Regions from separate parts of the Xanthobacter pollutisoli genome, predicted to be linked through region 2. Evidence: riboswitches for the same ligand, from Rfam matches in the RefSeq annotation. Region 2 holds a riboswitch; the other holds the start of a gene.
The links. A riboswitch is a leader RNA that binds a small molecule or an ion and turns the genes downstream of it on or off. The one in region 2 is predicted to bind glycine.
Positions count from the first base shown of each region.

Region 1: linked by a shared signal. The riboswitch ahead of gcvT (glycine cleavage system aminomethyltransferase GcvT) and the one ahead of ABLE93_RS18160 (D-amino acid dehydrogenase) in region 2 are both predicted to bind glycine.

Region 1 is NZ_JBDZDP010000007.1:130,654-134,052, reverse strand. It holds gene gcvH (glycine cleavage system protein GcvH) at 1-156, opposite strand, end outside; gene gcvT (glycine cleavage system aminomethyltransferase GcvT) at 159-1,319, opposite strand; glycine riboswitch at 1,510-1,609, opposite strand; gene rpmH (50S ribosomal protein L34) at 1,946-2,080, shown strand; gene rnpA (ribonuclease P protein component) at 2,109-2,708, shown strand; gene yidC (membrane protein insertase YidC) at 2,705-3,399, shown strand, end outside.
Region 2 is NZ_JBDZDP010000010.1:67,438-70,836, reverse strand. It holds gene ABLE93_RS18165 (M20 family metallopeptidase) at 1-300, shown strand, start outside; gene ABLE93_RS18160 (D-amino acid dehydrogenase) at 339-1,559, opposite strand; glycine riboswitch at 1,593-1,679, opposite strand; glycine riboswitch at 1,681-1,767, opposite strand; gene ABLE93_RS18155 (amidohydrolase family protein) at 1,848-2,843, opposite strand; gene ABLE93_RS18150 (amino acid ABC transporter substrate-binding protein) at 2,840-3,399, opposite strand, start outside.

The DNA of each region.
Region 1 (3,399 bases), on a different contig from region 2:
GGCTTCCTTGCCGCGGGTGACGCCCTTGCCGATGTCGGGAAGCTCGACGAAGACCACGTCTCCGAGCTGGCCCTGGGCGTAGTCGGAGATGCCGATCACCGCCACGTCGCCCTCGATGCGGACGTACTCATGGTCCTTGGTGTAGCGCACGGTCATGGTCAGGCCCCGGTTTTCTGTTTGCGCGCATAGCGCGACGGCACGAAGGGAAGGGATGCGACGGTGGCCGGCAGGGCCTTACCGCGCACGAGGATGTCGAGGCGGGTACCGGGGGCGGCGAGCGCCGGCGGCACGTAGCCCATGGCGATGGGCGCCTGGAGCGTCGGGGCGAAGCCGCCCGAGGTGACGCGGCCGACCACTTCGCCGGCCGATGCGATCTCCGCGCCCTCGCGGGCCGGGGCGCGGCCGTCCAGCTTCAGGCCGACGCGCACCCGCGCCGGCCCCTCGGCCAGCTCCCGCTGGATGCGGGCGGCGCCGGGAAAGCCGCCGCCCTCGCGCCGCCGCTTCTGCATGGACCACACCAGTCCCGCCTCCACCGGGGAGGTGCCGAGATCGATGTCGTGCCCGTAGAGGCATAGGCCAGCCTCGAGGCGCAGGCTGTCACGGGCGCCGAGGCCAATGGCCTTCACCTCGGGCTCGGCGAGGAGCGCGGCCCACAACAAAGGGGCATCGCCTTCCGCCACCGAGATCTCGAACCCGTCCTCCCCGGTGTAGCCGGAGCGCGAGACTTCGACCGCGATGTTGCCGAAGGCGAGGGGCAAGGCGGTCATGAAGTCGAGGTCGGCCGCCGCGGGGCAATGGCGCGCCATTACTGTCGCGGCCTCCGGCCCCTGCAAGGCGAGGAGGGCGCGTTCGGGGCGCGTCACCAGGGCCACGGTGTCCGGCAGGTGGGCGGCGATGTGGGCGAAGTCCGCAGCCTTGCAGGCGGCGTTGACCACCAAAATGAGCGTGCCGTCGGCCGCGGGATCGGCCGGGCGGGTCACCATGAAGTCGTCGCGGATGCCACCGTCCTCGGCCAGGAGCTGGGAATAGCGCTGCTTGCCGGGGGCGAGATTGAGGAAGTCGGCGGGGGCGAGGGCTTCCAGCGCCAGGGCGGTGGTGGCGTGGTCCGGCCCCTTCAGCAGGGCCTGCCCCATGTGCGAGACATCGAACAGGCCGGCGTGGGTGCGGGTCCAGGCGTGCTCGGCGAGGATGCCGTCGGGATATTGCACCGGCATCTGATAGCCGGCGAACGGCACGATGCGCGCGCCGAGGGCGACATGGGCCGGATAAAGCGGGGTTTCGAGCAGCGGCTCGACGGGATCGACGGGGGACGAATCCACAAGGGGGCTCCGGACGTCAGCGCCAATTTCCGGACCGAGGGCAGGATTGCCCATGGGTCCGCGCGGCGCCCCCTCTGTCTGATGACCTGAGAGATTTCACCGCGCCTCGTGGAAGGGCACGGCTTACTCCTTCGGTGAACCCCGCCGCGCGCACCTGAAGCGTGCGCAGCGATGCTGCTTTCCAGAGGCTCGTCCCCCTGCGGCCCTTTTTGCCTGAGCGGTTCCGGGGCGGTTGCGCCTTCGGCGCCGGCTGCGCCCTGAAGGCCGCCGGTCTCTCCCGCAGGGATCGTCCGATGCGTTCAGGCCAGAAGCCGGAACGCGGGTGCAGCATAGGCATTCGCGAGGCGGCGTCAACGCGCCGTTCGTAAGGGGTATCGCGGTCGGGGCGAAGGCCCGCCGCTCGCCGCCCGCCATCCTTCGGATTGACGCGGACCCCGCCCGCCCCTATAAGCCCACCCGAACTCAGGCGGCTGCGGCGGCCGGAGCCCAGCCCTCATTACCGTATCGGTCCCGCCGGGATCGGCCGCGGGTGCCGGGCACCGGCGAAGGTCGCCGTCGCAGCCATGCTGCTGGGGTCCGTGTCCACGCGCGGGCTGCCAGATGCCACAGATATCCGGAGACGACCCGTGAAGCGCACCTATCAACCCAGCAAGCTCGTGCGCAAGCGCCGCCACGGCTTCCGTGCGCGCATGGCGACCCGCAACGGCCGCAAGATCATCGCCGCCCGCCGCACGCACGGCCGCAAGCGCCTGTCCGCCTGAGGGGTGGACATTCGCGGAGCTGCCCATCGTGGATCGTCTCCGCAAGCGTCGTGACTTTCTCGCCGCGGCCAAGGCCGAGCGCGCCGGCGTATCGAGCGTGCTGATGCAGGGCCGCGACCGTGGCGATGACGGGCCGGTGCGCGTCGGTTTCACCGTGACCAAGAAGACCGGCAACGCCGTGATCCGCAACCGCATTCGCCGCCGCCTGCGCGAGGCGGTGCGCCGCGTGCTGCCCGAGGCTGGCCGGGCCGGCTTCGATTATGTGCTCGTGGCGCGCGAGGCCGCCCTGCGCACCCCGTTCGACGGGCTCGTCACGGAGATCGAGCGCGCGGTCCGCAAGCTCCATACGCCGCGTTCCGCGAAGGACGTGTCCCGCGGTGAGAAGGACGGCTCGCGCCGGCGCGACCGGCGGCCGTCGCAGGGCGCGGCCACCGTTCCGGGCGCCACCTCCAATTCGGCCTCGCCCGGTGCGATCGCGCCTGCCGCAGGGCGACCCCTTGCAGGGCCGCCCGCCGCCGATACATCTACGCCCGACCCGATCCCGACCGCGCGTGCGCCGGTGGACCGGTCCGGTTCGCCGATCCTTCGAAATTCAGCCGACGCCGCCGACGGAGACCCTCCGGCATGAGTGACAACCGCAACATGTTCATCGCCATTGGCTTGTCCATGGCGATCCTCATCGGCTGGCAGTTCTTCTTCGGCATCCCGCAGGCTGAGAAGCAGCGGCAGCAGGCCGAGCAGCAGCGCATCGCCCAGCAGGCGCAGCAGCAGACCGCGCCGGCTGCGCCCGGCACTGACGGCGCTGTGCCGACCCCCGGCGCCGGCCCGGCCGGCGTGCCGCAGGGCGCAAGCCCCGTGGCCGGCCGTCCCATGACGCGCGAGCAGGCGCTGGCCGCCACCCCCCGCGTCGCCATCCAGACCGCGCGGCTGAAGGGTTCCATCGCCCTGCGCGGCGCTCGCGTCGACGATCTGCTGCTCACCGAATATCACGAGACCGTGGACCCCAAGAGCCCGAACATCGTGCTCCTGTCGCCCTCCGGCGCGCCCAATCCGTTCTATGCGGAGTTCGGCTGGACCTCGGCTGCCGGCGCCTCCGTGGCCGTGCCCGGCCCCGACACCCTGTGGACCGCGGCACCCGGCGCCGCGCTGACCGAGAAGACCCCCCTGGTCCTGACCTGGGACAATGGCGGGGGACTGACCTTCCGGCGCACCCTCACCATCGACGACCATTACATGTTCGCGGTGAAGGACGAGGTGGAGAACAAGGGCGGCACGGCGGTCACGCTCTATCCCTACGCCCTCGTCTCGCGCCACGGCCT
Region 2 (3,399 bases):
GACGCCCGGCTGGAGTGCGTGCATGATCTCGCGCCGGTGTGGACCGACGCGGCGTCGCCGCTGGTTGCCATGTGCGCGGCGGCACGGCAGGCGGAGGGATGCGCCCCCGGCCCGCCGCGCGGCGCGTCCTTCTTCACCGATGCCTCGGTGCTCGCACGGCTGGCGCCCGTGCCGGTCGTCATCCTTGGCCCCGGCGAGCCAAGCCAGGCCCACGTCACCGACGAATGGTGCAGCGTCAGGGAGATCGAGACGGCGCAGCGGATCTACGGCCGCCTCATCCGCATGCATGCCGCCGCATGAGGCGAGGCGCCGGCGGTGTCTGCGCCGGCGCCAAGGGCTCAGGCCGACATCTCGCCGGCGATCATCTCCGCGGTGGCGCAGGAGAGCGTCCAGCCGAGATGACCGTGGCCGGTGTTGAAGTAGACGTTCCGCGCCCGCCGGCTCGCGCCCACGCGCGGCAGCATGCCGGGCAGCATGGGCCGCAGCCCGGCCCACACCGCCACGTCGCTGGTGTCGAGCTTGGGGAAATGGCGCCGCGTCCAGTTCACCAGCGGCGCGATGCGGTCGGCGCGCACGTCGCGATTGTAGCCGTTGAGCTCCGCCGTGCCGGCGATGCGGAAGCGGCCGTCGCCGAGCCGGCTGGTGACGATCTTCGCCGCGTCGTCCAGCAGGGCGACGCGCGGGGCATGGTCCACATCCTGCGGCTTCACCGCGACGGTGATGGAATAGCCCTTCACCGGATAGACGTTGAGCCGCTCGCCCACCAGCGCGGCGAGCCGGCGGCTGCCGACACCCGCGCAGATGACCACGCGGTCGCCTTCCAGCTCGCCCTTCACCTGGGCATCGTCCACGCTCTGCCACGCGACGACGCGGCCGCGCTCCGCATCGCGGATGGCCTGCACTTCGACGCCATGGACGAACCGGCCGCCCAGCCGCTCGCACGCCGCCGCGAGCCCGCGGGTGAAGCGGCAGATGTCGCCGGAGGCATCGCGCGGCGTGAAGAAGCCGCCATGGAAGGTGCCTTCGAGGCTCGGCTCGATGGCCTTGATCTCCTCAACCGTCACCGCCTCGCGCTCGAGGCCGCCGCGCTTGAGGAGGGTGTTGACCTCCGCCGCATGCGAAAAGCTCGCCTTGTCGCGATAGACGTGCATGAGCCCGCGCCGCTCCAGATCGAAGGCGATGTTCTCCCGCTCGGCGATCTCGAACAGGTGCCGCCGCGCCTCGATGGCGAGGCGCACCGTCTCGATGGTGTTCTCCTCATAGCGGCGGATCTGCCCGACGAATTCGCCGAGCCAGGACAGCTTGTGCCAGCTGGGCTTGGGGTTCAGCAGCAGGGGCGCGGAGCGGGTGAAGATCCAGCGGATGCCGTGGGCGACGTTGGACCACTGGTTCCACACCTCCGCATTGCTGGCGGACAGTTGGCCGCCGTTGGCGAAGGAGGTTTCAAGGGCGGCGTAGGGGTGCCGCTCCAGCACCGTCACCTCATGCCCGCGGCGCAGCAGGGCATAAGCGGTGGTGACGCCGGTGATGCCGGCGCCGATCACGATCACATGGCTCATTGTTCAAGGCTCTCTTCCGTGACAGTCCACGCCCCCTCTGTCACGGAACCTGAGAGCTTCTCCGCACGCGCGGATATCCCCTTCGGTGGATCAGGATGGGCCTGATCACTCTCCAGAGTGCCTTGATGGATCGGTCCTTTTGCCTGAGAGATTCCGGGGCGGTTGCTCCTTCGGCGGCGCTTGCGGCGCCCTCTCCCGAGCCATCTGAACGGCCCGGGCAGCATAGGCATGCGCCGAAGGAATTCAAGACAATTGATTTTTGTCCCGAAACTGTCTGATCGAACGACGTCAGACAGCGGCGGAGGGGGCGCGGATGCCCGACACCAGCCGCGCGCCGTTGGCGAGCACCATGCTGCGCACCTGCGGCCCCAGGAGATCGAGGGCCGCCAGCGCCTTCACGCCCTCCGCATCGCCGATCTCGAAGGGGAAGTCCGTGCCGAAGACCACCCGCTCCGCGCCGACGAGATCGACGAGATAGGCCAGTGCCTTGGGATGGGCAACGACGGTGTCGTAATAGAGATCACGCAAGTATTGCGACGGCGGCCGGCTGATGTGCGCGCGGCACGCCGGATTGGCCTCGTAGAGCGGGGCCTCATAGGCGAGGTCCAGACGGCCGGCGAGCATGGCCAGCGTGCCGCCGCCATGGGCCAGCACCAGCTTCAAGCCGGAATTGCGCTCCAGCACCCCGGCGAAGATCAGCCGCGCCACGCACAAGGCGGTTTCCGAGGGCCAGCCCACCAGCTGCAGCATGGTGAAGCTGCCGAAGGCAGGCCGCTCGACCCCGGTGGTGGGATGCATGAAGACGATGCAGTCCTGCCGCGCACATTCGGCCCACATGGGCGCGAAGGCGGGATCGTCGAGCGGACGCCCCGCCGCCGAGGTCGGCAGGGCGACGCCCACATGGCCCTCGTCCAGCCCGCGCCGGATCTCCGCGACACACCGCTCCGGCTCGGCGATGGGCGGAACGAGGAGCCCGCCGAGCCGGCCGCCGCCCTCGCCCACCGCCGCGAGGGTCTGGTCGTTCAGGCGACGGGCGAACGCGGCGTCCGCCGCCCATCCGGCGTGGGAGACCACGCGCGGCGGGGGCGAGACGAGCTGGAGGGCGATGTCGCGCCGTTCCAGGCTTTCGAGCCGCCCCGCCATATCGAACAGCAGCGGATCGAGGGGGCCGTAGCCGGCGAACCGGAAGCCTTCTGGGCATGTCTCCATGCCGAAGGCGCCCTCCCGCACGAGTTCGCTCAGGAAATCGCGCGAGAGGGCATGGGCGTGGACGTCGACGATCACTGGAACGGCTTGCGCGGATAGACCACGGGCGCCGCCGCGATGGCCGCCGGATAGACCGGGACGGCCTTGCCGCCCTGCACCTGCGCCACCACGGCCGAGGCCTTCACGTCGACGCCGGCGTCGTTGTACTTCACCGGTCCGAAGAAGGTGTCGGTGTCGAGCTGGAGCATGGCATCGCGCACCTTGACGGGATCGATGCTGCCGGCCTTCTCGATGGCGAGCTGGAGCGACAGGGCGCCCGCGGTGCCGGCGGCGGTGATGTAGGTGGGCACCTCGCCGTTGAACTGCTTCTTGAAGGTGTCCACGAAGGTCACGCTGTCGGCGACCACCGGGCCCTTGTAGGTGAGGGCCGGGTCCCAGATCTGCACGCCGAACAGATCCTCGGCCGCCGGCCCGAGGGCGTTCAGGAAGTCCGGAATGCCCACCGCGAAGGCGAAGCCGATGAGCTTGGGGTTCACCTTCAGCGTCTGCAGCGTCTTGACGAGCAGGATGGAGTCCTGGACGTAGCCGGTGAGGATCAGCACGTCAGGATTGCTCTCCTTCAGCGCCGTGGCGA